Regions from separate parts of the Saccharococcus thermophilus genome, predicted to be linked through region 2. Evidence: a T-box and tRNA genes for the amino acid it is inferred to sense, from the RefSeq annotation. Region 2 holds a T-box; the other holds one or more tRNA genes.

Region 1 (15,059 bases), 2.1 Mb from region 2:
CACCGCATGGATCCGCGTGCCAAACTGTTAATCATCTTTATGTACGTATTTATTGTTTTTTTGGCCAATAATAGCGCCACGTATGCCGTATTAACGGTATTTACCTTTGGTTTTCTCGCATTGTCACGCATCCCATTATCGTTTGTGATTAGAGGTTTAAAACCGATTATATGGATTATTGTCATTACGTTCTTATTGCATGTTTTCATGACAAAAGAAGGGGACGTGCTATACCATATCGGTTCCTTTTCGATTTACGAGGGTGGTGTGAAGCAAGGAATTTTTATTTCGCTTCGCTTTCTGCTGCTCATTATCATTACCACCTTATTAACCTTAACCACCACCCCGATCGAAGTGACAGATGGAGTGGAAAGCCTGCTGGGACCATTGAAAAAAATGCGCGTTCCGGTTCATGAGCTGGCATTAATGATGTCCATTTCCCTTCGTTTTATCCCGACGTTAATGGAGGAAACGGAAAAAATCATGAAAGCACAGACGGCACGCGGTGTCGATTTTACCGGAGGCCGATTTTCCGACAGAATGAAGGCGATTGTGTCCCTGCTTGTTCCGCTGTTTATCAATTCATTTAAACGCGCTGAAGAACTGGCAACCGCCATGGAAGCACGCGGCTATCGCGGCGGCGAGGGAAGAACGAAATTTCGTCAGCTGACATGGAAATGGACCGATACGGTTTTTCTAATAGCGGTATTTCTGCTGGCCGTTGTGTTGTTCGTATTACGTTCATAGCGAGGAGGCAATGATGAATAAACGGATGAAATGTACGCTTGCCTATGACGGTACACATTTTTCCGGCTATCAAGTTCAGCCTGGTAAGCGCACGGTGCAAGGGGAATTAGAAAGAGTGCTGACACAAATGCATAAAGGACAGACGGTGCGTGTAACCGCTTCAGGAAGGACCGATGCCGGCGTTCATGCATGCGGGCAAGTGATCCATTTCGATACGTCTTTATCGCTTTCCCCACAACAATGGAAAAAAGCATTAAACGCTCTATTGCCGGACGATATCGTCATTAAACATATACAAGAGGTCGATGCTTCTTTTCATGCCCGTTTTGCTGCCAAGGCAAAAGAATATCGGTACAAAGTGAGAAATGCTGAGGAACGCGATGTGTTTTTACGCCATTACTGCTATCATTATCCGTATAGACTAGATATCGAGGCAATCAAGCAGGCATTGCGATTCATAGAGGGAACACATGACTTTACTAGTTTTTGTTCAGCAAAAACGGATGTGGATGATCGCGTACGCACTATTTATCAAGCAGACGTAGCCGTCAATCAAGAGATGTTGGAATTTCGCCTGATTGGCAGCGGATTTTTATATAATATGGTGCGGATTATCGTTGGAACGGTTTTAGAAGTTGGACAAGGAAAGCGGAGTGTAGACAGCATATCAACTATTTTGGCAGCAAAAGACCGGCGGCTCGCCGGTCCGACAGCCCCTCCTCAAGGTCTGTATTTATGGAAAGTATATTATGACAACTAGTCCTGGTGTAACATTTTCTTGACATCGATATGCTAAAGAGATATTATATCATATGGTATGTATTTTTCCACGATTAGCCCCGGAAAGTAATCGTGTTGAAATAAATCGATCGTAAATTGCTTGTTTATTTTTTATTTTAGGAGGGAATGGAATGCGTACAACTTACATGGCGAAGCCGAATGAAGTAGAACGCAAATGGTACGTTGTGGACGCTGCTGGCAAAACGTTAGGACGCCTTGCAAGTGAAGTAGCAGCAATTTTGCGCGGTAAACATAAACCAACATTCACCCCACATGTGGATTGCGGCGATCATGTCATTGTGATCAATGCAGATAAAGTGGAATTAACAGGAAAAAAATTAACAAAAAAACTATATTATCGTCACAGCTTGCATCCAGGTGGATTAAAAGTAAGAACGGCATTAGAAATGCGTACAAATTATCCAGAGCAAATGATCGAAAGAGCGGTACGCGGAATGCTTCCAAAAGGCCGCTTAGGTCGTCAAATGTTTAAAAAATTGCATGTATACCGCGGGAACGAACATCCGCATCAAGCACAAAAACCAGAAGTTTATGAAATTCGCGGATAATCGATGAAGGAGGGTATTATTTTGGCACAGGTACAATATTACGGAACAGGTCGTCGCAAAAGCTCTGTTGCACGCGTGCGCCTAGTTCCAGGTGACGGACGCATTATCGTGAACAACCGTGACATTCGTGACTATATCCCAACGGAAGCGTTAATCGAAGTGGTGAAACAACCGCTAGTGTTAACAGAAACGTTAGGGAACTATGATGTATTAGTAAACGTAAAAGGCGGCGGATTTGCCGGCCAAGCAGGCGCGATTCGCCACGGCATCGCCCGCGCGTTATTGCAAGTAGATCCGGATTATCGTCCGGTGCTGAAACGCGCAGGATTATTAACACGCGATGCTCGCGTGAAAGAACGGAAAAAATACGGTCTCAAAGGTGCCCGCCGCGCTCCACAATTCTCAAAACGCTAATTGTATTTTTCCACAAATCCCAGCCATATCGGCTGGGATTTTTTTCTTTACTTCTCCGTTTTGATTCACGCATGTTTAGGATAAATCGTTGAAAACTACATCCTAAAGGAGCGTGAAAGAACATGAATGTCATTACTTCATTTAAAGAAAAGAAACAGGAAAAACAAGTATTATACGAACGAAAAATGCTGCGTGAGCTGTCGCTAGAAAAGCTAAAAACGAAAGTCATTGAACATTTTAGCCCTTTTTATCAGATGTATCGTGTACTCCCATCCATTATTGAAGAAGGTTGTGTCGATATCGCGATTGAAGCATATTTGCTTGGCGCGAGCTATAGCCGGTTTGGTTACTATGGGGAGCCGGCAGAAAGCGTAAGAAGGCGATGTGCGCAAGAGGAAAAATACTTAATCGATACATTATTCGATTTCCTTTGCTTTTGGGGGAATATCGATGACGGATTGATAAGCGAATCGCTTTATTATACATGCGAGCATTATATCGTTTATTGGTGGATTGAAGGGTTTGAAAAAGGAAAAAAACGCCGGCGTTTGAAACTTCACTAAAAGAAGTTCTATTTTTGCCTCTTGTCCCATATAAGATAGAGAAGGGGAAACGCAGGAGGAGAAACAATGAAAGGAAAATGGTTGGGTGCTCTCGTTATTAGTTTTACCATTATTATTATTTTTTTCCAATATCTTTTTTCCGACCATACTTCGACAAAATCATGGAATCTTCCGCTATCTGGCAGGATTATCATTTTAGACCCCGGTCACGGAGGACCCGATGGCGGAGCTGTCGGCGGTGATGTGGTAGAAGAAGAAGTGACGCTGAAAGTGGCGGAGAAATTGCGAGACTACTTGCAGCAGCAAGGTGCGCTCGTGTTGATGACAAGGGAAACGGACAGCGACCTTGCCGATAAAGACACACGTGGCTACAGCCGGCGGAAAACCGAAGATTTGCGAAAGCGCGTGGCCTTTATTAATGAATCAGAGGCGGATTTATTTATTAGCATCCATCTCAATGCTATTCCTTCTCCGCGTTGGCGTGGAGCGCAAACCTTTTATTACGGTTCGCTAATCGAAAACGAACGGCTTGCAAAATTTATTCAGGCCGAATTGCGGCGCAATCTCGAAAATACGGATCGCGTCGCTAAATTGATTGATACGGTTTATTTGTTAAAGTATGCGAAAAAACCAGGCGCGCTCGTGGAAGTCGGCTTTTTATCCAATCCGGAAGAGCGGGAGCTTTTAGCTTCTGATCAATATCAAACAAAGCTGGCCGCATCGATATACAAAGGAGTGTTGCGATATTTTTCGAATGAAAAAAATCCCCCTGAATAGGGGATTCTTTTTTGCATAATGGCTATTCGATCACTGTATATGGTATAGTAAAAGTATGGGTGCAATACATACATAAGGGCTGGTGATGATCGATGCTTACGGAGAACGAGGTTAGAGAGCTGCTCGAAAATATCAAAGATCCGTTTTTAAACAAAACGTTTAAGGAAACAAATGCGATTCAAGAAATTAAAATTAAGGAAGATAAAAACCATGTCAGCGTGAAAGTGGCGTTAGCAAAAACCGGAACAGCGGAGCAGCTTCGGGTGCAAACGACGATTGTCCAACTATTAAAAGATGCGGGAGCCGCCTCGGTAGGCTTGCGGTTTGCACAGCTTCCTGAGGAAGTAGTGGAGAAATATGAAGCGAACAAATCAAAAACAACTTACATTGCAATCGCCAGCGGAAAAGGAGGAGTCGGAAAGTCGACCGTTTCCGTCAATTTGGCTGTTTCCCTCGCCCGCCTTGGCAAAAAAGTTGGTCTCATTGATGCCGATATTTACGGATTTAGTGTCCCGGACATGATGGGCATTGTCGAACGCCCGGCGGTGCGCGGCGATAAAATTATTCCAGTGGAGCGCTTTGGCGTGAAAGTCATTTCCATGGCCTTTTTTGTCGAAGATAATGCTCCTGTCATTTGGCGTGGCCCAATGTTAGGAAAAATGCTAAACAACTTTTTCAAAGAAGTGGAATGGGGCGACCTAGACTACTTATTATTAGACTTGCCGCCAGGCACGGGGGATGTTGCGTTAGACGTCCATACGATGCTGCCATCGTGCAAAGAGATCATCGTTACTACTCCGCATCCGACCGCGGCTTTTGTTGCAGCGCGCGCGGGGGCAATGGCGCTCCGTACTGAGCATGAAATCATCGGTGTGATTGAGAATATGTCCTATTTTGAAAGCCGCAAAACAGGCGAAAGAGAATACGTATTTGGCAAAGGCGGCGGTGAAAAGCTTGCTAAAGAACTGCAAACGGAACTATTAGGCCAATTGCCGTTGCAGCAGCCGGACTGGAATGACGACGATTTTGCTCCATCGGTGTATGCCGAGGATCATCCGATTGGAAAAATATATATGGACATTGCTCGAAAAATTATTCAAAAATGTTAAACAAAAAAGGAGAAGCATCTCTAATGAGATGTTCTCCTTTTTAGCTTCCTCCCTGTCCTTGCTGGTTGCCGCTGTTTTCTTCTCCTTCTCCGCCTTCTCCCTCATCACCACCATGTTTTTTCGTTCCCTGCTGTATGTTTCCAGCTGACTTGATTAATATGTCCTGAATTTTTGCTTGGAATAATGGGCTGTTCAGTGTTTCGGTGATGACTTTTTGCAGATGTTGGCGAAATTCCTTGCTTTTTAACACATCTATCATCGCTTTTTCCATTTCTGGATTTTTCAAAATATCTATCATCATCCCTTGGTATTCCGGGTCTTTCATCAATGCTTTAATCGTTTTTTCGTGCTCTGTTTTTAAGCTTTTGGCAAAGCTTTCCGCAAATTTTGGATCTTGTAATGCCTTTTCCCAAAATTTTACCCCTTCTTTGGATGTCAGTACTTGTTGCAGTGTTTCTTTAACAATCGCTTGCTCCATGACGAGCTGTTGTTTCGTTTTTTCATCCGTCATGATTTCCTGAATCGCCTTTTTCCCCTCATCCGTTTTTAAAATATCCACAACCATTTTCTTCGTCGCGTCATAATCAGGGGGAGGGGGACTGGTTTCTTGAGGAGCACAAGAGCTAAGGACCAGAAAATAGCCCAATAAGAGGAGCAATATGTTTTTTTTCATGCAAGTAAGCTCCTTTCTGCAAAAATCCCTCACCCTTAATATGAATTTTCGCCAAAAAAATATGCATTCCCCGTATTCCAAGCTGGCTTTTTTTGAAAGTCGCTGATAAAATTTAAAGCGAATCATGCTGAAAATAATGGAGGATAGAGCTGTGAACAGCCGTAAATGGGTGCGTTTGTTTTTAACAACATTAGCAATCGGAGGAATCACAACAGCCATTGTAGGAATTGTTTTTAGTTGGAGTGAATACCAAAAACTACTTTCGCGTTGGGACATAGTGGAAATCCTTGCCGTATTGATGTGGCATATTGGTGTTGGCTTTATTTTTAGTGTTATTAGCCAGGCAGGTTTTTTTGCCTATTTAACCGTTCACCGCTTTGGATTGGGCATTTTCCGTTCGGCTTCGCTTTGGAACGCTGTACAAACCGTGTTAATTTTGTTTGTGCTTTTTGACTTAGTATATTTCCGCTATCAAGTGTTTGCCAAAAAAGGCGAATCTGTCATCAGTTATATATTGGTGGCTTTATTTCTTCTCGTGGTTGGGCTTGTTGTAGCGTATATAAAAAGCGCACAAACGAATAAAGGCGCGTTTGTGCCAGCTTTGTTCTTTATGGTTGTCGTCACGGTCATTGAATGGGTTCCTGTATTGCGTATTAATGATAGGGATTGGCTTTATTTGATGTTGTTCCCGTTATTAGTTTGCAATGCTTATCAGCTTCTTATACTGCATAAATTAACAGGTGTTGCGAAATCATAATCGTTCAAGGAGGAGGTGAACCTCCTTTTTTTGTATAAAAAACCGTCTAAGCAATAACCATTAATTAATTTCCCTGCTGCTGACATCTCCATTAACAATCAGCTGCGAAACGCTAACATTGCGGTAACCTTTTTCTTTCATTGCCGCAATAATTTTTGGAAGCGCCTTTGCCGTTTGATTAGCCGAATCAGAGGCGTGAAGCAAAATGATATCTCCAGCTTCCATATTGTCGGTAACGTTTTCCACAATGGTTTTCGTTCCAGGGTTAAGCCAATCTTTGGAATCAATGCTCCAGTGGACGACAGTGTAACCGAGAGAGTCGGCAATCTTTAACACATTTTTGTTAAAGTTGCCTCCCGGAGGACGCAATAGTTTTACTTCTTTGATGCCACACGTATCAAATATTTTCTTTGCTTGCAAAAGATCTTGGCGGATTTTCGAATTTTCCAGCTCGGTATAGTTTACAAAGTTATAACCCATGCTACCGATTTCATGACCTTCCTCCTTAATTCGTTTTACGATGCTTGGATGGCGTTCCGCCCAAGAAGCGGATAAAAAAAAGGTTGCATTTTTGATGCCGTTTCGTTTTAATACATCAAGAATACGTGGGGCGTTTTGGTCTCCCCAGCTAATATCAAATGTTAATGCTATTTCATCCTTGCTGTTTTTCACTTTATAAATAGCCTTTGGACCGGAAGAGAAAGAAAGGGTCGCATTATGCATTCCATGCGCGTATAAAATAGCGGCGGTGAAAAACGCAGAAAGAACAATAATAAGTGCCTTTTTTAGAGAACGCCCGTTTAAAGCGTAGAAAACATTCACTTTACTTCCCCCTTTGTTCTAAAGTTGTCCTGTGACCATCTTATGCTTGTCATCGTCGATGTTATGAAACATATTTTTGACAAAAAAGTGTTGACAACAGAAAAAAATCATGATAAATTAATCCTCGTCGTTAAGCGATATAACAAAAAACGATATTGACATCTTGTTTATGGGTATGTTAGTATAAAAAAGTCGCAAACAGGAGAAAATGTTCCTTGAAAACTGAACAAAACGAAGCGTCCACATAGAAAAGCGAAGGCGACTGATTAGCCCCGGCAGGCGCTGGAGGGCTCGCGAGGAGGCTGTTGCCGCCACAGCGAGACCGAAGCGGCCCGAGGGGCTAGGAGCCGGAGCTGGACAATAAGAAAAGCGAAGGCGACTCGACACCTTGCGGTGTCGGTGCTGAAGCTTAGAAATAAGCCAATCAACTTTCTATGGAGAGTTTGATCCTGGCTCAGGACGAACGCTGGCGGCGTGCCTAATACATGCAAGTCGAGCGGACCGAATAGGAGCTTGCTCTTGTTCGGTTAGCGGCGGACGGGTGAGTAACACGTGGGCAACCTACCCGTAAGACCGGGATAACTCCGGGAAACCGGAGCTAATACCGGATAACACCGAAGACCGCATGGTCTTCGGTTGAAAGGCGGCTTTGGCTGTCACTTACGGATGGGCCCGCGGCGCATTAGCTAGTTGGTGAGGTAACGGCTCACCAAGGCGACGATGCGTAGCCGGCCTGAGAGGGTGACCGGCCACACTGGGACTGAGACACGGCCCAGACTCCTACGGGAGGCAGCAGTAGGGAATCTTCCGCAATGGACGAAAGTCTGACGGAGCGACGCCGCGTGAGCGAAGAAGGTCTTCGGATCGTAAAACTCTGTTGTTAGGGAAGAAGAAGTACCGTTCGAATAGGGCGGTACGGTGACGGTACCTAACGAGAAAGCCCCGGCTAACTACGTGCCAGCAGCCGCGATAATACGTAGGGGGCGAGCGTTGTCCGGAATTATTGGGCGTAAAGCGCGTGCAGGCGGTCCCTTAAGTCTGATGTGAAAGCCCACGGCTCAACCGTGGAGGGTCATTGGAAACTGGGGGACTTGAGTGCAGAAGAGGAGAGCGGAATTCCACGTGTAGCGGTGAAATGCGTAGAGATGTGGAGGAACACCAGTGGCGAAGGCGGCTCTCTGGTCTGCAACTGACGCTGAGGCGCGAAAGCGTGGGGAGCAAACAGGATTAGATACCCTGGTAGTCCACGCCGTAAACGATGAGTGCTAAGTGTTAGAGGGGTCAAACCCTTTAGTGCTGCAGCTAACGCGTTAAGCACTCCGCCTGGGGAGTACGGCCGCAAGGCTGAAACTCAAAGGAATTGACGGGGGCCCGCACAAGCGGTGGAGCATGTGGTTTAATTCGAAGCAACGCGAAGAACCTTACCAGGTCTTGACATCCCCTGACAACCCTAGAGATAGGGCGTTCCCCCTTCGGGGGGACAGGGTGACAGGTGGTGCATGGTTGTCGTCAGCTCGTGTCGTGAGATGTTGGGTTAAGTCCCGCAACGAGCGCAACCCTCGACCTTAGTTGCCAGCATTCAGTTGGGCACTCTAAGGTGACTGCCGGTGACAAACCGGAGGAAGGTGGGGATGACGTCAAATCATCATGCCCCTTATGACCTGGGCTACACACGTGCTACAATGGGCGGTACAAAGGGCTGCGAACCCGCGAGGGGGAGCCAATCCCAAAAAGCCGCTCTCAGTTCGGATTGCAGGCTGCAACTCGCCTGCATGAAGCCGGAATCGCTAGTAATCGCGGATCAGCATGCCGCGGTGAATACGTTCCCGGGCCTTGTACACACCGCCCGTCACACCACGAGAGCTTGCAACACCCGAAGTCGGTGAGGTAACCCTTTTGGGAGCCAGCCGCCGAAGGTGGGGCAAGTGATTGGGGTGAAGTCGTAACAAGGTAGCCGTACCGGAAGGTGCGGCTGGATCACCTCCTTTCTAAGGATGATATGTGTGTGAAATAAGAGGGACGCTTACGTTTTGTTCGGTTTTGAGGGAACATATTTATGTTCTCTTCAATTAATCCGTTTTGCGTCTGCGTCTTCTAGTGAATTCAGAGAAGCTGGATTCCTCGACGCAAAGCTGCAAAGAAGCGAATGCAATGAAGCAGCTTCGTTCCTTGAAAACTAGATAACCGAAAAGAAAAGCGGAGGCGCCGCGGTTAGGCGCCGAAGTTAGACAAAGGAAGAAGCCGAGAAGCGCTAATGGTTAAGTTAGAAAGGGCGCACGGTGGATGCCTTGGCACTAGGAGCCGATGAAGGACGGGGCAAACGCCGAAACGCTTCGGGGAGCTGTAAGCAAGCGTTGATCCGGAGATGTCCGAATGGGGGAACCCACTGTCCGTAATGGGACAGTATCCATACCTGAATCCATAGGGTATGGAGGGCACACCCGGGGAACTGAAACATCTTAGTACCCGGAGGAGAAGAAAGCAATAGCGATTCCCTGAGTAGCGGCGAGCGAAACGGGAACAGCCCAAACCAAGAGGCTTGCCTCTTGGGGTTGTAGGACCACTCACATGGGAGTGACAAAGGAACGGGGTAGACGAAGCGGTCTGGAAAGGCCCGCCAGAGAAGGTGACAGCCCTGTAGTCGAAACTTCGTTCCCTCCCGAGTGGCTCCTGAGTACGGCGGGACACGGGGAATCCCGTCGGAAGCAGGGAGGACCATCTCCCAAGGCTAAATACTCCCTAGTGACCGATAGTGAACCAGTACCGTGAGGGAAAGGTGAAAAGCACCCCGGAAGGGGAGTGAAAGAGAACCTGAAACCGTGTGCCTACAAGTAGTCAGAGCCCGTTGATGGGTGATGGCGTGCCTTTTGTAGAATGAACCGGCGAGTTACGATGACGTGCGAGGTTAAGTCGAAGAGACGGAGCCGCAGCGAAAGCGAGTCTGAATAGGGCGTTCAGTACGTCGTCGTAGACCCGAAACCAGGTGATCTACCCATGTCCAGGGTGAAGGTAGGGTAACACCTACTGGAGGCCCGAACCCACGCACGTTGAAAAGTGCGGGGATGAGGTGTGGGTAGGGGTGAAATGCCAATCGAACTTGGAGATAGCTGGTTCTCCCCGAAATAGCTTTAGGGCTAGCCTCAAGGGAAGAGTCTTGGAGGTAGAGCACTGATTGAGCTAGGGGCCCTCATCGGGTTACCGAACTCAGTCAAACTCCGAATGCCAATGACTTATCCTTGGGAGTCAGACTACGAGTGATAAGATCCGTGGTCGAGAGGGAAACAGCCCAGATCACCAGCTAAGGTCCCTAAGTGCACGTTAAGTGGAAAAGGATGTGGAGTTGCCCAGACAACCAGGATGTTGGCTTAGAAGCAGCCATCATTTAAAGAGTGCGTAATAGCTCACTGGTCGAGTGACTCTGCGCCGAAAATGTACCGGGGCTAAACGTGCCACCGAAGCTGTGGGATGACCTTCGGTCATCGGTAGGGGAGCGTTCTAAGGGCGTCGAAGCGAGACCGGAAGGACTCGTGGAGCGCTTAGAAGTGAGAATGCCGGTATGAGTAGCGAAAACAGAGGTGAGAATCCTCTGCACCGAAAGCCTAAGGGTTCCTGAGGAAGGTTCGTCCGCTCAGGGTTAGTCGGGACCTAAGCCGAGGCCGAAAGGCGTAGGTGATGGGCAACAGGTAGAGATTCCTGTACCACCTCCTCACCGTTTGAGCGATGGGGGGACGCAGGAAGGTAGGGCGAGCAGGCTGCTGGAATAGCCTGTCCAAGCGGTTAGGCTGCCAGATAGGCAAATCCGTCTGGCGCAAAGGCGGAGCCGTGATGGCGAAGGGACCATCGGTCCCGAAGTCCCCGATCCTACACTGCCAAGAAAAGCCTCTAGCGAGGTGAGAGGTGCCCGTACCGCAAACCGACACAGGTAGGCGAGGAGAGAATCCTAAGGTGCGCGGGAGAACTCTCGTTAAGGAACTCGGCAAAATGACCCCGTAACTTCGGGAGAAGGGGTGCTCTCTTGGGTGAATAGCCCGAGGGAGCCGCAGTGAAAAGGCCCAAGCGACTGTTTATCAAAAACACAGGTCTCTGCGAAGCCGAAAGGCGAAGTATAGGGGCTGACACCTGCCCGGTGCTGGAAGGTTAAGGGGAGCGCTTAGCGCAAGCGAAGGTGCGAACCGAAGCCCCAGTAAACGGCGGCCGTAACTATAACGGTCCTAAGGTAGCGAAATTCCTTGTCGGGTAAGTTCCGACCCGCACGAAAGGTGTAACGACTTGGGCACTGTCTCAACGAGAGACCCGGTGAAATTATACTACCTGTGAAGATGCAGGTTACCCGCGACAGGACGGAAAGACCCCGTGGAGCTTTACTGCAGCCTGATATGGAATTTTGGTATCGCTTGTACAGGATAGGTGGGAGCCTGGGAAGCCGGAGCGCCAGCTTCGGTGGAGGCGCCGGTGGGATACCACCCTGGCGGTATTGAAATTCTAACCCGCACCCCTGATCGGGGTGGGAGACAGTGTCAGGTGGGCAGTTTGACTGGGGCGGTCGCCTCCCAAAAGGTAACGGAGGCGCCCAAAGGTTCCCTCAGAATGGTTGGAAATCATTCGTAGAGTGCAAAGGCACAAGGGAGCTTGACTGCGAGACGGACAGGTCGAGCAGGGACGAAAGTCGGGCTTAGTGATCCGGTGGTTCCGTATGGAAGGGCCATCGCTCAACGGATAAAAGCTACCCCGGGGATAACAGGCTGATCTCCCCCAAGAGTCCACATCGACGGGGAGGTTTGGCACCTCGATGTCGGCTCATCGCATCCTGGGGCTGTAGTCGGTCCCAAGGGTTGGGCTGTTCGCCCATTAAAGCGGTACGCGAGCTGGGTTCAGAACGTCGTGAGACAGTTCGGTCCCTATCCGTCGCGGGCGCAGGAAATTTGAGAGGAGCTGTCCTTAGTACGAGAGGACCGGGATGGACGCACCGCTGGTGTACCAGTTGTCCCGCCAGGGGCACCGCTGGGTAGCTATGTGCGGAAGGGATAAGCGCTGAAAGCATCTAAGCGTGAAGCCCCCCTCAAGATGAGATTTCCCATCGCGTCAAGCGAGTAAGATCCCTCGAAGATGACGAGGTCGATAGGTCCGAGGTGGAAGCGTGGCGACACGTGCAGCTGACGGATACTAATCGATCGAGGACTTAACCAAGAAAAGCGCACGAAAAGCGGAGGCGAGCGCTTAGCGCCGAGCGGACACAGGCGACTGGCTTCTTCCAAACAGACGGTTATCTAGTTTTGAAGGAATGAACTCCTTCTTGACAACATCGATTAGATGAATATAATAATACATGTCCAATTGAAATACTTGCCTAGTGACTATAGCGGAGAGGAAACACCCGTTCCCATCCCGAACACGGAAGTTAAGCTCTCCAGCGCCGATGGTAGTTGGGGCCAGCGCCCCTGCAAGAGTAGGTCGTCGCTAGGCAAGTTGAATGTTAGAAACTTTATCATAAAACTTCTTCATTCTTATTCCGCAGTAGCTCAGTGGAGAGCAACGAGCCTAGGCTTCTGTGAATTTGCTTCGAGTTGTCCCGACGCATATAACATCGTTGAATAAACTAGAAGAGGAAGGGACAACGATTAGGAAAATTTAGGCGAGTTGCCTCGCCGCATCAAGCATCTTCGAATTTGCTAGAAGAGGAAGAGGCAATATAAAATTGAGTATAGATAAATCATCACTTCATTCCGCAGTAGCTCAGTGGTAGAGCAATCGGCTGTTAACCGATTGGTCGCAGGTTCGAATCCTGCCTGCGGAGCCATCACGCTTCCATAGCTCAGTTGGTAGAGCACTTCCATGGTAAGGAAGAGGTCACCGGTTCAAGCCCGGTTGGAAGCTTTGATGTTGTTCTTTTTGGCCCGTTGGTCAAGTGGTTAAGACACCGCCCTTTCACGGCGGTAACACGGGTTCGAATCCCGTACGGGTCACTTTCTTTTTGTTTACTGGAGGATTAGCTCAGCTGGGAGAGCACTTGCCTTACAAGCAAGGGGTCGGCGGTTCGATCCCGTCATCCTCCACCATGATTAATGAAAATGCTTCGAGTTGTCTCGACGCATTTGACATCTTTGAATTCGCTAGCAGAGGAAGAGGCAACGAAAATAATTGGAGTATAGATGCGTTCCTTATGCCGGCTTAGCTCAATTGGTAGAGCAACTGACTTGTAATCAGTAGGTTGCGGGTTCAAGTCCTGCAGCCGGCATCATACGGAGGGGTAGCGAAGTGGCTAAACGCGGCGGACTGTAAATCCGCTCCCTTTGGGTTCGGCGGTTCGAATCCGTCCCCCTCCATATACATAAAAAACTTGGACAAGTATAATTTTCATCTAATGTGAAATAATATGTTTCAGCTATTAATATTTAATATCGTTGGGCTATAGCCAAGCGGTAAGGCAACGGACTTTGACTCCGTGATGCGCTGGTTCGAATCCAGCTAGCCCAGCCATAATCTCATTAATTAGCTCAGTAGGGGAGCAACGAGCCTAGGCTTCTGTGAATTTGCTTCGAGTTGTCCCGACGCATATAACATCGTTGAATAAGCTAGAAGAGGAAGGGACAACGATTAGGAAATTTAGGCGAGTTGCCTCGACGCATCCAGCTTCTTTGAAAAAGCTTGTTGAGGAAGAGGCAACAAAAAAACAACGAGTGTCTTCACTACATGAGCCATTAGCTCAGTAGGTAGAGCATCTGACTTTTAATCAGAGGGTCGGAGGTTCGAGTCCTCCATGGCTCATCGATTTGCGGAAGTAGTTCAGTGGTAGAACACCACCTTGCCAAGGTGGGGGTCGCGGGTTCGAGTCCCGTCTTCCGCTTTTTATCCCGCTCGGGGCCTTAGCTCAGCTGGGAGAGCGCCTGCTTTGCACGCAGGAGGTCATCGGTTCGATCCCGATAGGCTCCATTGAAGCATCCTATTTCGTATTTTCGAAATAGGATGCTTTTTTATTTTTTGTCCGTCTATACTTTTAGTTAAGAATAAATATTCAAAAAATTGTCGAGTTGAGTCATGATGGCGTTTTCATCTACAATAATAACGTAGTACAACGGAAAGGGGGAGGCAGCATGAAGAAAATTTCGATCATTGGTGTACCGATGGATTTAGGACAGACGCGCCGCGGCGTCGATATGGGGCCGAGTGCCATGCGCTATGCGGGGGTCTTTGAGCGATTGGAGCGCCTTCATTATGATATTGAAGACTTAGGTGATATTTCCATTGGAAGAGCTGAACGGTCTGATGATGAAGGATTGCGTCTTAACTTGCGAAATTTGAAAGCGGTTGCGGAAGCGAATGAAAGATTGGCCAAGGCTGTGGATGATGTGATCAAACGGGGGAGATTTCCTCTCGTTTTGGGCGGTGATCACAGCATCGCCATTGGTACATTAGCTGGTGTTGCCAAGCATTATAAGAATTTAGGGGTAATTTGGTATGACGCCCATGGTGATTTAAATACAGCGGAAACGTCACCGTCAGGAAACATTCATGGAATGCCGCTGGCCGCAAGCCTTGGATTAGGTCATCCGGCATTGACCAATATCGGCGGCTACAGCCCGAAAGTAAAGCCAGAAAACATCGTTCTTATTGGTGTTCGGGCCCTTGATGAAGGCGAAAAACGATTAATCCGCGAAAAAGGGATTAAAATATATACGATGCATGAAGTAGATCGTCTTGGGATGACGACGGTGATGGAAGAAACAATTGCTTATTTGAAAGGGCGGACAGACGGGGTGCATTTATCACTCGATTTAGATGGATTGGATCCTCATGATGCACCAGGAGTCGGCACTCCAGTGATTGGCGGTCTTACATATCAGGAAAGCC
Region 2 (15,059 bases):
GTCGAGCCATGATTTTGGCAAACTGCCGGAAATATTTGATTGTTCGGTCATTTCCAGCCAAATAAGAGCCCATGCCCGCGGAACGACGCGCCAAATATCATAACCGCCACCGCCAACGGCGATCCAGCGCCCATCACAATATTCGTGGGCGATTTGATGAGCGAGCTTTGGAATAATACGGTACGTTTTCATCGTTACGGATAAATGAGTAAGCGGATCGTAATAATGGGCGTCCACGCCATTTTGCGTTAAAATCACATCGGGACGGAAAAAGTCGGCAATTTCCCGCAACGCCTGCGTGTAGGCATCGATCCACGATTCATCTTCGGTGAAGGCATCGACAGGAATGTTAAACGAATATCCGTATCCCGCCCCGTGTCCGCGTTCATTCACATTTCCTGTCCCCGGAAATAAGTAGCGGCCTGTTTCATGAATCGAAAACGTGCATACGTTTGGGTCGTCGTAAAAGGCCCATTGCACGCCGTCTCCATGATGGGCGTCGGTATCGACATACAGCACGCGAAGCCCATATTTTTCTTGAATGTATTTAATGGCGACTGCGCTGTCATTGTAAACGCAAAAGCCGGACGCTTTTCCGCGAAAACCATGATGAAGGCCGCCGCCGAGGTTTAGCGCATGCGTTGCTTTTCCCGACAGCACATAGTCAACCGCCGTTAAAGTGCTTCCGACTAAGAGGGCGCTTGCTTCATGCATGTTCGGAAAAATAGGTGTGTCTTCTGTTCCCAGCCCGTAATTTAGGGCGGTTTGTTCAGGCAGCTCTCCTCTTCCCGCCGCCTTGACCGCTTCAATATAGGAGCGGTCATGGATTAAGGCAAGCTCTTCCTCCGTTGCGATTCTAGGCGCCACAATTTGTTCATCGTCTAAAGCGTTCATCGCGCGCAACAAATCATACGTAAGTTTGACCCGCAGCTGGTTAAACGGGTGCTCGTCATGAAATTTATATTGGAGAAAATCACTGCTGTAAACAAATACGCAGTCTTTTTTCATGACGAAACCCCCGGCAAATTCGGCCATAACACGGTATAGCCGGCATTTTTTAAATCGTTGATGATTCCGATCGGATTCATCGTTTGCACGCGAAACACAAGGATTTGGTAATTTTCATCTTGATCTGGATATAAAAGAACGCTGGCGATATTCGTATTTCGTTTCGCGATAATCGCTGCCGCTTTGCTTAACATCCCGCTTTCATTCGGAACTTTAATTTCAATTTGCGAGCCAGGTTGATGGGCGCCTGTAAGTTGAATGAGCGTGTATAATAAATCGGTTTCGGTAACGATGCCGACCAGTTTGCGGTCTTTGACGATCGGCAGGCAGCTGATTTTATGCTCGTAAAACAGCGACGCTACTTCCTCGACAAAATCGAGCGGATGTCCGACGATAACGTCGGTTTTCATAATTGTGCTGATCGGTTTTTGCAAATCTTCGAGGTGTTCATGGATATGAAAAATAGAAGGGCTTACATCGCGGATGTCGCGATCGGTCACAATGCCGACAACATGGTTTTCGCCATCCACAATTGGAATGTGGCGAATGCGGAATTGTCGCACTAGCTGAATCGCTTCTGTGATCGTATTGGTCGGTTGAAGCGTGATAACAGGCGTTTTCATAATTTGCTCGACAATCATTTCCTCTTCTCCCCTTTGTTGTCAAAAACAATATTAATACATATAACGGTTCATAAAGCGAAGGCGGTCAAATTTTTGAATCGACTCTTGATCGACCCGTTTGCCGATGCGGGCCATTAAGCAGTTGGCCGGATGGGAACAAATTTCTGGGTCATCGGTAGCGTACCAGACAAGCCCGCCGGCGTTCATCATTTTCTCCATCACTTTCCGGTATTCCCACACGTTTAATCCGGTTCCCTTTAAGTCCCAATGCCAATAATATTCGGTGGTAATGATGATATAATCTTCCATCGCATCATCCATCATTGATACAATGAGCAGGTTTTTCCCTACTCCATAGCCGCGAAACTCCGGAATGACTTCAATGGCGCCCAGCTCGATTAAGTTTTCCATGTTTCCTTCTGACCATCGTTCAAGCGGGTCAGGATACAGAAAAGTCACATAGCCGACGATCGTGTGATGATGACGGGCGATAATGATTCTTCCTTCAGGAAGTTTGGCGATTTCGATCAATGCTTGATGCTGCTGCGGCGGTTGGCGGAAGGATGTCAAGTCATGGTGAAATTCATAGCTTGCTAGTTTTTCCGCCGATATGGGACCTTCAATAATCAGCGTCCCTTTCGGCGTTTTTAATTCTTTGGCATTATATGTTTTTTTATGTTCCATTCGGTCACCACCTGGCTTTTATCTTTCTTCTTCCATTATACATAAAACAGTAGTTGATAGCCGGATTTCAAAAAAATTTCAAGAAAAATGACATAAAAATATTTAAAAAATTGAGAATTCATTTATCCGATGATGTATAAAATTTTGTGTAAAGCATTTTACTAGATCAAAATAAAAAAGGTAGGGTATTCTCTGATTGAACCCAAACATTCCAGAGAAAGGAGAACCCTACCTATGTCTAAAAGTATACCGAATGTCGACTGGGCAAATCAACTGGAAAGTGTCATTCGTCAGTTTGTAAAGGAAAAATTAGAACTGATCATGCGGGAAGAAATCAAGAATTTCCTCGAAATAGAACAGGCCGGAACATCAAATATGAGAAACGGCTACTATCAACGAAATCTAGATACGCAATATGGCCGGATTGAAGGTCTTTTGGTCCCTAGAGACCGAAACGGAGAATTTCAAACACAGTTGTTTGCCCCTTACCAACGGCACACCGGCTGGCTGGAGGAAGCAATCATTAGGATGTACCAAAGTGGCATGAGTACACGGGAAATTGGCAAGTTTATCGAACGAATTCTAGGAAGCACCTATTCTCCTGCGACGATCAGCCGTATTACCGATGTCGTGAAGGAAGACATCGAGAAATGGCACACTCGTCCACTGCACAAGCGTTATTCCGTCTTATATTTGGATGGTTTATACGTAAAACTTCGTCGCGAAACCGTGGAGAAAGAAGTCATTTATGTGGTGTTAGGGGTGAACGAAGAAGGATATCGCGAAATTCTTGATTTCTTTGTGGGAGGACAAGAAAGCGCCTATGTATGGCAGGAAATTCTTCAACACCTCTACCAAAGAGGCGCCAAGGAAGTGCTTCTGGGCATATTCGATGGACTACCAGGGTTGGAGGAAGCCTTTAAGGCGGTTTATCCGAAAGCCGATGTGCAGCGTTGTGTCGTTCACAAAGTCCGTAACACGCTCCATCGTGTTCGGAAAAAAGACCAATTTGAAGTGGCCGAGGATCTCAGGCTGATTTATCGCGCGCCGAATAAGGAGATGGCGTTACAGATGTTTCAACAGTTTGAGTCGAAATGGTCAAGCAAGTATCCGAGAGAAGTTCAATCTTGGGCCAATGAGTTGGATGTCCTCCTTACATTTATGGATTATCCAAGCAGTATTCGAAGTGTGATTTACACGACGAATGCCATTGAACGAACGATCAAGGAGATTCGGAAACGTCTAAAGCCGATGAACAGTTTGAATAGTTTAGAAGCCGCTGAAAAAATCGTATATTTGACCATTCAAGATTTTAATGAGAAATGGGCAGGGCGAAAGTTGCGAGGATTTGCCGAAGCACAGGAAGCCCTCGAGCGAATGTTTGAAGAACGTTATCATTAACCAAATACTGTAAATAAACAAAATAGGGGGATTCTCCCTTTCCACACAGGAGACTGAATATTCAGTCTCCTGTGTGGAGGAAACTAGTTCCCTATTCATTCCAAATCCATTTCAGAGAAACCCTACCCCCATTATATTACACAAAATTCTTGACGGTACCATTTATCCTGTACTATAATAGAATTGTAACCACTTACATAATAAGGGGGATTCGGGAGAATGAAAACTGAAGTACTACCAGTCGTACAAGGGGACTATAATTTAAAAAGTTATGAAGACACATATAAACATTTTGATTGGGAAGAAGTAGAGAAAGAGTTTTCCTGGTTTGAAACCGGCAGGGTCAATATGGCGTATGAAGCGATTGACCGTCATGCGGAATCGTTCCGGAAGAATAAAGTAGCCCTTTATTACCGCGATGCATCACGAAATGAAAAATATACTTTTAAAGAAATGAAGGAAATGTCCAATAAAGTAGCCAATGTGCTGAAGCAAGTAGCGGAAATTGAAAAAGGAGACCGTGTATTTGTATTTATGCCGCGTTCTCCGGAATTGTATTTTGCTGTATTAGGAATTATTAAAACAGGGGCGATTGCCGGCCCGCTGTTTGAAGCGTTTATGGAAGGAGCAGTTCGCGATCGCCTCGAAGACAGCGGGGCGAAGGCGATCGTCACAACGCCAGAACTGCTGCCGCGCGTTCCAGTTAACGATCTCCCGGAATTAAAATATGTGTTCCTTGTCGGAGACAATATTGTGGAAGAAGGACCATATATCGACTTAAAGAAACGGATGAATGAGGCGAGCAAGCACTTTGATATCGAATGGGTCGACCGTCAAGATGGATTGATTTTGCATTATACTTCCGGATCTACCGGAAAGCCAAAAGGGGTTTTGCACGTTCATAATGCGATGATTCAGCACTATCAAACGGCAAAATGGGTGCTGGATTTAAAAGAAGACGATATTTATTGGTGCACGGCTGACCCAGGCTGGGTGACAGGCACTTCCTACGGTATTTTCGGTCCATGGTTATGCGGAGCATCGAACGTGGTTGTCGGCGGCCGTTTCAGCCCGGATGCCTGGTATCAGACGATCCAAGACTTCGGGGTGACGGTATGGTACAGCGCACCGACGGCGTTCCGCATGTTGATGGGAGCCGGGGATGAAATTGTGAAAAAATATGATTTAAGCTCTCTCCGCCACATCCTTAGTGTTGGCGAGCCGTTAAACCCAGAGGTAATTCGCTGGGGAATGAAAGTATTTGGGCGACGCATTCATGATACGTGGTGGATGACAGAAACTGGAGCGCATCTTATTTGCAACTATCCATGCATGGAAATCAAGCCAGGTTCGATGGGCAAACCGATTCCTGGCGTCAAAGCCGCCATTATTGATGATCAAGGAAATGAACTGCCGCCATATCGGATGGGGAATTTGGCGATCAAAAAAGGCTGGCCGTCGATGATGAAAACGATTTGGAACAACCCGCAAAAATATGAATCGTATTTCATCGGCGATTGGTATGTTTCCGGTGACTCCGCCTATATGGATGAAGACGGCTACTTCTGGTTCCAAGGACGTGTCGATGACGTCATTAACACGTCGGGGGAACGCGTCGGTCCGTTTGAAGTCGAAAGCAAGCTAGTCGAACACCCAGCGGTAGCAGAAGCGGGCGTCATCGGCAAGCCGGACCCAGTGCGCGGGGAAATTATTAAAGCATTTATTTCGCTTCGGGAAGGATATGAACCATCAGAGGAATTGAAAGAAGATATTCGCCAGTTTGTCAAAAAAGGGTTGGCGGCACATGCGGCGCCGCGGGAAATCGAATTCCGTGACAAGCTGCCAAAAACGCGAAGCGGGAAAATTATGCGCCGCGTCCTAAAAGCGTGGGAGCTTAACTTGCCGACAGGCGATTTATCGACCATGGAAGACTAAGAAAAAAGCTGATCGTTTTCGATTAGCTTTTTTTTCGCTATTTTAATGTTTTTGTCCTTCCGGCGTTTTTGTTTCTTTGGCTTGGTCCGCCGCACTAGGCAATGGCATGGAAACCGTATTGGATGGCGTTGACTCTTTGCCGCCAATATCCACGGCTGTGACGTAATAGGTTGCTCCAGGCTGCAGATTTGCAAAGGATAACGTCTTTCCAGCTTTGACGATCGCAACAACTCGAGGCGGCGAACCGTCTTGTCCGGCGCGATATACGCGATAGCCAATGACATCGTTTTCTGAATGCGGCTGCCAAGTAATGATTCCATTTGTTAGATGGATGGATGGCGGTGCCGGGATTTTTCCGTTTTCTTTCAACTCATTAACAAACAGCTCTCCATTCCATCCACTAGCGCTTGAACCATTAATTCCCCATTTTTTTAATATTTCTCTATTTAATATAACTCCACTGGAAACAAATTCGCTTGGTGTTGTATCGAGCGCAGCGTACCGCTTGCCATTTACTTCGACGAAGCGTCCTTCGATCAAATACGGTTCTTTCCCTTGCTTTGGCGTAAACTTAGTGTTGTATAAGTCATAGCTGACTAATCCAGCTTTTTGGCATATATTGGACGGAGCAAGCCCTGAAACGGTGCAATAGGTGCGCCGGACGATGCCACCCGGCATATTGAAGCGCGTGTTTGGCGCGACAAGCTGCGGCTTTACATCATAAGCGGCATTGATTAATTGCGCCCATAATAGCTGAGTTCGTTTGCCATAAGACAGCCCTTTGTACATAGATTGCAACGGTGCAGGCGTATCGTATCCCATCCAGACGCCAAATGTCACGTTCGGGTTTGTTGCCACAAACCATGAGTCTTGGTTCTTCTGGCTCGTCCCTGTTTTTCCGGCCCAATCTGCCTGGAATTTTAGATAAAATGGCAGAGAGGATGCTGTACCGTGGCGAATGACATCTCTCATCATATCAATCATTAAATAGGACGTCTGTGGGGAAAAGACAGGAACAGGATTGCTTTTATGTTCGTAAATAACTTTTCCATCTTTTGATACGATTTTTTCGATTAAATAGGCGTCGATAAACGTTCCGTAATTAGCAAATGTGGCGTAAGCGTTGACGTTTTCTTCTACTGTCACTCCTTTATCCGTTCCACCGATCGCCAAGGCGATGTGGTTTTCTTCTGTATTTGCCACGCTGGTAATGCCCATTTTATGCAAATATTCTACTGGATGTTGGTTCATGATTTTCATATAGGTTTGGATCGCAGGAATATTATAGGAATACTGCAAGGCACGCCGGGCTGTGACGAGACCGTGCGTTTTCCGATCTGCGTTTTCGGGCGTATAATACCCCTTTGCTGTTTTTATACGCAGCGGCGTATCCGGAATAATAGAACCAGGCTGAATGACACCCATTTCCATCGCTGGCGCGTATACGAGCAGCGGCTTCATTGTCGAACCGTTCGACCGATATGCTTGCGTCGCGTGATTGAGTTGCTGCCGCTTGTAATCTCTGCCGCCGACAAAGCTGATGATTTTCCCTGTTTTATTTTCAATCAACATCGCACCGACTTCGACAGGCTCGCGTTTGGCAATTGTTTTGCCTGTCTGTTTATCTTTTACGTATTGAATGATGTCATCACCGTAATAGCGGTAATCAGCCACTACTTTTTGCATGCGGTCGTAAATCGTTTTGTCGATCGTTGTGTAAATATTGTATCCGTTTTGGCGCAGCTGTTTTTCCGCTTTTGCTACATACCGTTCGTGAAGGGATGCATTTTGCAACAGTTGCTCTTTTGTATAACCGTCTTTTTGGGCCAATACCTCGGCCAATACTTCTTTAGCGCGTTTTTCGATTTCCATCGTCAGCCACGGATATTTTTCAAATGGCGACGGCTTTGGCGGTGCAAAATGTTTGGTGACATCGTATTGCAACGCTTCTTCATATTGTTTTTCGGAAATATATCCCGCCTGCTTCATTCGTTTCAACACCGTCTTCATCCGGTTCAACGCCGGAGATAAGTCTTTTTTCACTTTGCCATCGCTTGTAAACGGTGTATACACAAACGGGCTTTGCGGGAGGCCGGCTAAAAATGCCGCTTGGGCTAGATTTAAATCTTTGGCGTTTACGCCAAATACCCCTTGAGCAGCCGCCTGGATGCCGGCAATATTGCGCCCTGATGCGTTTCGTCCGAATGGAACGACGTTTAAATAGGCTTCTAGAATTTCATCTTTGCTAAAAAACTTTTCAAGGCGAAGGGCGAGCAATATTTCTTTTGCCTTTCGTTCAAATGACACTTCATTTGTCAATATTTGATTTTTGACAAGCTGCTGCGTCAGCGTGCTTCCGCCTGTTTTTACTGGCGAGTTTGTCGCTTCCTGAAACAGCGCGCGAATGATCGCTTTTGGAACAACCCCGTGATGTTCATAAAAGTATTCGTCTTCCGTCGCTGTAATCGCTTTAATCACGTACGGAGAAATATCTTGTAATTTGACTTCTTCTCTTTCTAGATCAGAGCGGAAATTGCCGAGATAAACATTATTGGCGAAGTAAATATGCGTCGTTTCTTCATAGTCGTAAATATCCTTTTTCATTTCCTCATAGGAAGGGATGGGCATGTCTTTTACTAAAGAAGCGAAATACCCAGTGCCAAGACCGACGGCAAAGCAAATGAGGCAAAGAATAAGAATGAGAAAAATAAGGAAAAGATTCCAAACTACTTCATATATAATAAAAAAATAGCGCCATGCCTTCTCCAGGGAAAGCGTTTGCTTTTTATGCTCCATGAGCATCCCCCTATACAACCGATCAATATAAATCAGTATATCATATTTTTGTTAAATATTGCGGCATTTTGTCATTTTTTCCCCCTTTTGTATACCGAGAAAAACTTAATTTGACAAACAAGGCAAAGTTGTGGTAAAAAAGGGTATAGCAAAATGGCATAGGAGAAAGCGATGACAGGAACAAGTAGTGTTTATCTCCCTGTTTCAGAGAGCTAGTGGCCGGTGCGAACTAGCACATAGATAAACGCGAATTACCTCCTCGAGCAGCTTTTGCGAACGGCAGCAGCCAAGTAGCAAAAGACGGCGTGCGCCGTTATCCAAATGAGGTGAGAAAGCGTAAAGCTTTCTAAGTAGGGTGGTACCGCGATTGTCACTCGTCCCTTCGCTTTGGGGCGAGTTTTTTATTTTATAAAAAAGAGGTGGGATCAAAGTGGATTTACTGCATGAGCTTGAGTGGCGCGGACTCATTAACCAAGTTACCGATATGGAAGGGCTGCGCCAGCTGTTAAATGAGGAAAAGGTAACATTATATTGTGGATTTGATCCAACTGCTGACAGTTTGCATATCGGGAGTTTATTACCGATTTTGACGCTGCGCCGCTTTCAGCTGGCGGGGCATCGGCCAATTGCGCTTGTTGGCGGTGCAACGGGGCTAATTGGAGACCCAAGCGGAAAAAAAAGCGAACGCACTTTAAACCCAAAAGAAACGGTGCAACAGTGGAGCAATCGGATTAAAGAACAATTGTCAAGATTTTTAGATTTTGACGCGAAAGACAATCCTGCCAAAATCGCCAACAACTATGACTGGATTGGCTCGCTTGACGTTATTACTTTTTTGCGCGATGTTGGAAAGAACTTTGGGCTAAACTACATGCTGGCGAAAGAGTCGGTACAATCGCGCATCGAAACAGGCATTTCGTTTACCGAATTTAGCTATATGATTTTACAAGCTTTTGATTTTCTCCAATTATACCAAACAGAAAATTGCCGTTTGCAAATTGGCGGCAGCGACCAATGGGGAAATATTACGGCGGGATTGGAATTGATTCGCAAAACAGAAGGAGAGGCAAAAGCGTTCGGATTGACGATTCCGCTCGTGACGAAAGCAGATGGAACGAAATTCGGAAAAACGGAGAGCGGAACAATTTGGCTCGATAAAGAAAAAACATCCCCATATGAGTTTTATCAATTTTGGATTAACACCGATGACCGAGATGTTATTAAATACTTAAAATACTTTACGTTCTTATCCAAAGACGAAATCGAGGAACTTGAGCGGAAACTGCAGGAGGCTCCGGAGCAGCGGGCGGCGCAAAAAGCGCTGGCGGAAGAAATGACCAAACTGGTCCATGGCGAAGACGCGCTCAAACAAGCAATTCGTATTTCCGAGGCGCTCTTTAGTGGCTCTGTGTCTGAATTGACCGCGGAGGAAATTGAACAAGGGTTTAAAGATGTGCCTTCATTTGAATATGAAGGGGAAGAAGTTCCGTTAGTAGAGCTGCTTGTCATGGCGAAAATTGTGCCATCAAAACGGCAAGCGCGGGAAGACATTTCCAATGGTGCAATTTATGTCAATGGCGACCGCGTGCAAGACATCAATGCCGTCATCACCAAAGAAAACCGCATCGAAGGGCGCTTTACGATCATTCGCCGCGGAAAGAAAAAGTATTATTTAATCCGCTACAATTAATCCTGGCATTGCCAGGATTTTTTTCATAAAAATATCCCTTCAGAGATTTCTCTGAAGGGATATCGTTCATTAACGAGAGTAGAACTCAACGATCAATGCTTCGTTAATTTCCGCCGGTAATTCGGAGCGCTCAGGTAAACGAGTATACGTGCCTTCCATTTTGTCCGCATCTAATGTTAAATAATCAGGAACAAAGTTGTTTACTTCTAACGCTTCTTTAATGACTTGAAGGTTGCGTGATTTTTCGCGAACCGCAATCGTTTGGCCAGGTTTAACGCGATAGGACGGGATGTCCACACGATTTCCATCGACTAAAATGTGGCCGTGCGTGACAAGCTGGCGAGCTTGACGACGAGTGCGCGCAAAGCCTAAACGGTAAACGAGGTTATCTAAGCGGGACTCTAACAAAATCATAAAGTTTTCCCCGTGTTTACCAGGCATTTTGCCAGCTTCTTCAAACGTTTTACGGAATTGGCGTTCGTTTACGCCATACATATGACGAAGTTTTTGTTTTTCTTGCAATTGAAGGCCATATTCGGAAAGTTTTCTGCGTTGACCTGGGCCATGTTGACCTGGTGGATAAGGACGTTTTTGCAACTCTTTACCTGTGCCGCTTAACGAGATTCCAAGGCGGCGGGAAATTTTCCACGTTGGACCTGTATAACGAGCCATTTATTGCTCCTCCTTTTGCTTTTATTCGGGTAAAATAAAAGCAGACGTGCGTCAACAATTATGGCCATTTTGTTTTCATGTATCCTCGCTCTAGCAGCTAAGAGTTACACGATACACCTCGAGATTCGAGGAACAAAATGGAACCATAAAGGTGAGCACTAAGGCTGCTATATTTTACACAAAGGGTATTATATGATTTTTATAAGATAAAGTCAACATTTTATTTCCCTTATTTCGAGATAATATGCTATAATAAAAGATGTAATTTTTAGAAAAGTTTTGTTATCACTCCATTCTAGCTGGAATGAGAACGTCAGTCTAGGTGAAAAGGGCTATGAAACTAGAAGAAGAAAGAGTATATGAGGCCTTTAAGCAAAAATTTTTTCATTGGTTTTTATCGTATGAGGATTATGATAATTTTTCCGGTGTGATGAAAGAGTTGCTGTTGCTGCTGAAACGGGAACTTAAGATGGAACAAGTCTCTTTTTTTATGTTTGATCCTTTAAGCAAAACATTTTATCCGGAAGCAATGACAGGGCTGGAAACAAGCCGCTCTCCTTTCGATCCCTCTGATTTGTCGGTTGATATAGCGGCGATCGCAGATAATGAACAACGAGCGATTCAAATTGGTAGGGATGGAGAATATACCACCGCGCGCATTTTTCTTCACCCTTCGGAAGAAACAATCGGAATGTTGCAATTTGTGTATCCTCGCCACTTGCCTATAAGTGAACAACTGTTAAAGAAAATCAAGCAAGATTTTTCTGTACTGTTCCAAAAATTTCGCCTGATCTCCCAAGGGCTTAGTGATGAAAAACGTTATGAACAGTTGCATCGGTTTGCGGCAAAAATTCATTCTTCGATGCAAATTGATGACGTATTAGAAGAAATTGTTAATACGCTCAAACAAGTATATCCGTCATTTACATACCACTTGCTTTTATCACACGATAATCAGCACTGTGACTATTTGCCGATCAAAACGCTTGTATTTGATGAAAGTGCAGAAAATACGGCGGCATTGCGGGCATTTTTAACAGGGAGAATTCAGCTTGAGGACTCCATTTCGCTGCGTCGCTCCATTTTATATGCACCAATTAAAGGGGGGCAAGGTGTTTACGGTGTGATCCAAATTACAGCCCCCTACATTATGGAATTTCCAAAAAAGGAAATTAATTTTATTTCGCTGTTAGCGAATACAGCTGGAAGCGCTCTTGAAAATGCAAAGCTGTATGAACAGTCGCGCCGTCTTGTGGCTGATTTGCAGCTGATTAATGAGACGATGCACCGGCTTAACGCTAATTTGCGCCTTCAAGATGCGATTGAATTTATGGTAAACCAAATTAAACAATCTTTTTGTGCCGATGAAGTCGGTTTTTTCATGTTTGAGGGAAAAAAGCGGAAATTGCTTCCTGGAAGCACACCATTTTTCCAATCCCGGCAAGCGAAAAAGTATGTGAAGTTTGTTGAAAAGAAAATGAAAACAGAAAGCGACATTATTTTTGTTGGGGATGTGCATATTCAATGGTATCCCGCCGCTCCCATCTATCGCTCTTTAATGGCTGCGCCTATGGTGCAAAATGGGGAGATTAAAGGGTTTTCTATTGTGTTGCATCATCAACCGTACCATTTCACCTTTGACATGTTTAAATTACTGCAATCCCTTATTCAACATTCTACGCTTGCATTTGCGAACGCGATATTGAGAGAAGAGCTGGAAAAGCTGGTGGTCACTGATTATTTGACGAAGTTATATACACGGCGGTATTTAGATGAACAGCTTAAAACTCACATTTCGCACCCTAACAAGGTCAAAACAAAGGATTTTTTATTTAGTTTTTCAGAATAACTTTTTGACCAACACAACGAGCGATGGCAATCCTTTTTTTACCATCGCTGGTCGTTCCGTATCACGTTACACGTAGATGCTCTCATCCATGCCCAATCCCTGCAGAATCCTTCGCTGATCAGGGGTAAGGGAGCGATCCAGTGAGCGTTGGATGCGCCCATCCGGCAGCTTGAACAGGACGACGTTCACATATTGAAACAGCTGAAAAATCGCCTGTCCCGTCGGCCGGGTCAGCTTGCGGCCTCCAGGACCCTTCAACGGGTGTTCTGGAGTAATAAACTGACGCACTCGGCGCTGAAAAACGCGGTAAATAGCCAAGGCCAACAGAAACAAATAGCCTAATACTGCGACCCGTTCTGGTTTTTTGACGTAAATCTCATCCGTGAAAAACGGATCTTTCAAAAAAGCGAAGTTCATTTCCACCGAGATCTGCCCTTTATACAGCTTCAAGATCTCTTGGGCATCCATGGGTTGGCCCTTCCATTCCTTCGGAACGGTCGTGACAAGGACAAACCGGGACGCTTTCCGTCTCGCCTGTTCCCACGCGTCTTGGTCGAATTCGACGTCAAGGTGCAAGAAATACAGCGTCTCCACCTCGGGTTCCGCCCCTTTTTTCGGCCGTCCGCGCCGTTTTTTCAGGCGTACGATCTCTTCGACCGCGGCCTCAACCCGATGAAACCGGGGGCGAAGGGACGCCTTGAGGGACGCCAAGGCTTGTTCGGCATCTTCCCGGCAGGAGAAGGGGTGACGCTCCCAACGGGCTTGTTCCTCGCGAAGAAGCTCCGCTTCTTTGGTTCGTTCTTTTTCAAGCGTCTTTCCTTTTCGCTGGTCGAGCGCGCTCGATTCAACAACGATCAGCCGAACGGGGTGGCCTTCATACGTCGAGGCCGTTTCCCATACCCGGTACGTGGCGCCGTTTCTCTCCGCCAACGTAAAGGGATCGCTCCACGTCGTGTCCTCAGCATCCGCTTCGGCCAGCGCGGTTTTCACGATCCGGAGCGACGAAGGGCCTCTGGTGATCAAAAAGGCGTTGGCCGCTTTGGTTTGCGCCAGGGTCTCTTTCGTCATCGCGGCGGAATCGGCCACGTAAATCCATTCGTCTTCGATTTTGGCCTGCTTCAGCTGTTCATGGACACGAGACAGCACCTCGGGATTCCATGTTTTATCGGGCAGGTTGCCATCGTGCACATCGCCGTAAAACGGGATGCCGTCCTCGTTGCCGACCAGTCCGAAACCGATCTGTTTTTGCCAACGATGATGGCGGTTGTAGCCATGTGTGATTTGTAAGGCCTCTAACGAGGCCGATTCATACGCGCCGTAAACGGTCTTGTCCGTCGTATCGGCGTGGAAGGCTCGGAGGGAAAGGCCTTCTTTTCGATAAATATGAATCAAGCAAGTGCTGATGACGTTGTGAATGCCAGCCTCATACAGGCGATCGAGATGACGGGCCAACGCATCGTCGTTCAACCAGGAAGGATGGAGATCGGGACGGATGAGTTTCTCACAATCGACCTCCTGAGCCCAATGTTCCAAGTGAACAAGGGCTTGCCGGCCGTCAAACACATTGTAGAGGATGGCCTGAACGGCATCGCTGACTCGCGTTTGGCACTGCGGATCGACGGGCACGAGATGGTCAATCAATTGAGGCAGACCCAGTTTCTTGAATAGGGCACTTATTATATTCAAATAAGAATTGCGATAGACCTTTTTGACTTGAACGTTCATAAGTGAAAAACTCCTTTACGTTCCTTGTGTGTCAAGGATTCATTCGACATCGGAACGAAAAAATCCTCCCGATTTTCGTCGAGAGGGTGCGAAATGTGAGTTAAAAAATCGATGCACCACGATGCATTTGGCACGTTTATTTTAGTGGATATTGACAATTTTAAACAGATTAATGACACGTACGGGCATCAAACAGGAGATGAGGTGCTCGTGCAAGTGGCCAACATTATTCGCACCAATATTCGTTCGAGCGACATCGGCGCACGCTGGGGAGGGGAGGAGCTCGCCGTTTATTTGCCAAAAGTGTCATTAGCTACCGGCATTTCGGTTGCCCATCGTCTTGCGGAAAAAGTAAGGGTGGAGACGTATCCTTCCGTAACCATTTCGTGCGGTATTTCCTATTGGAAAAAAAATCGCCGCGAAGAAGCGGACAGTTTATTTAAACGGGCGGATGAGGCGCTTTATATGGCAAAAAGGGCAGGAAAAAACTGCATCTTTGTCAAGGATTATGTCCATCAATATAAAGCATAGAAAGGAATCCGAACAGGCGGATTCCTTTCTTCACGCTCGTTATTCCCCGTCTATAATGTGGAAATAATTGTCTCAACGAACTTCTCTAAATATTGTCCGTCTGTTTCATCAAAGCGGTTTTTGATCGGGCTGTCAATATCAAGGA

Evidence for each region. A T-box is a leader RNA that pairs with one kind of tRNA and senses whether it is charged. The one in region 2 lies ahead of tyrS (tyrosine--tRNA ligase), so its partner is inferred to be a tRNA-Tyr.
Region 1: it encodes a tRNA-Tyr, which carries the amino acid that the T-box ahead of tyrS (tyrosine--tRNA ligase) is inferred to sense. The anticodon was not compared.

The regions. Positions count from the first base shown of each region.
Region 1 is NZ_JAASRS010000001.1:80,035-95,093, reverse strand. Features, by position in the region: gene BDD39_RS00560 (energy-coupling factor transporter transmembrane component T family protein) at 1-747, shown strand, start outside; gene truA (tRNA pseudouridine(38-40) synthase TruA) at 761-1,507, shown strand; gene rplM (50S ribosomal protein L13) at 1,659-2,096, shown strand; gene rpsI (30S ribosomal protein S9) at 2,118-2,510, shown strand; gene BDD39_RS00540 (YbaK family protein) at 2,633-3,073, shown strand; gene cwlD (N-acetylmuramoyl-L-alanine amidase CwlD) at 3,140-3,850, shown strand; gene BDD39_RS00530 (Mrp/NBP35 family ATP-binding protein) at 3,943-4,959, shown strand; gene gerD (spore germination lipoprotein GerD) at 5,000-5,632, opposite strand; gene BDD39_RS00520 (KinB-signaling pathway activation protein) at 5,784-6,389, shown strand; gene pdaB (polysaccharide deacetylase family sporulation protein PdaB) at 6,450-7,211, opposite strand; rRNA gene BDD39_RS00510 (16S ribosomal RNA) at 7,643-9,199, shown strand; rRNA gene BDD39_RS00505 (23S ribosomal RNA) at 9,468-12,398, shown strand; rRNA gene rrf (5S ribosomal RNA) at 12,558-12,674, shown strand; tRNA gene BDD39_RS00495 (tRNA-Asn) at 12,934-13,008, shown strand; tRNA gene BDD39_RS00490 (tRNA-Thr) at 13,013-13,085, shown strand; tRNA gene BDD39_RS00485 (tRNA-Glu) at 13,103-13,174, shown strand; tRNA gene BDD39_RS00480 (tRNA-Val) at 13,192-13,267, shown strand; tRNA gene BDD39_RS00475 (tRNA-Thr) at 13,374-13,446, shown strand; tRNA gene BDD39_RS00470 (tRNA-Tyr) at 13,453-13,534, shown strand; tRNA gene BDD39_RS00465 (tRNA-Gln) at 13,614-13,688, shown strand; tRNA gene BDD39_RS00460 (tRNA-Lys) at 13,904-13,976, shown strand; tRNA gene BDD39_RS00455 (tRNA-Gly) at 13,984-14,055, shown strand; tRNA gene BDD39_RS00450 (tRNA-Ala) at 14,069-14,141, shown strand; gene rocF (arginase) at 14,303-15,059, shown strand, end outside.
Region 2 is NZ_JAASRS010000001.1:2,223,318-2,238,376, reverse strand. Features, by position in the region: partial or broken gene BDD39_RS11605 (acetoin utilization protein AcuC) at 1-1,008, opposite strand, end outside; gene BDD39_RS11600 (acetoin utilization AcuB family protein) at 1,005-1,649, opposite strand; gene BDD39_RS11595 (GNAT family N-acetyltransferase) at 1,683-2,315, opposite strand; gene BDD39_RS11590 (IS256 family transposase) at 2,550-3,716, shown strand; gene acsA (acetate--CoA ligase) at 3,936-5,651, shown strand; gene BDD39_RS11580 (transglycosylase domain-containing protein) at 5,694-8,447, opposite strand; T-box leader at 8,610-8,832, shown strand; gene tyrS (tyrosine--tRNA ligase) at 8,878-10,137, shown strand; gene rpsD (30S ribosomal protein S4) at 10,207-10,809, opposite strand; gene BDD39_RS11565 (sensor domain-containing diguanylate cyclase) at 11,144-12,658, shown strand; gene BDD39_RS11560 (IS1634 family transposase) at 12,725-14,383, opposite strand; partial or broken gene BDD39_RS11555 (GGDEF domain-containing protein) at 14,483-14,914, shown strand; gene BDD39_RS11550 (GAF domain-containing protein) at 14,965-15,059, opposite strand, start outside.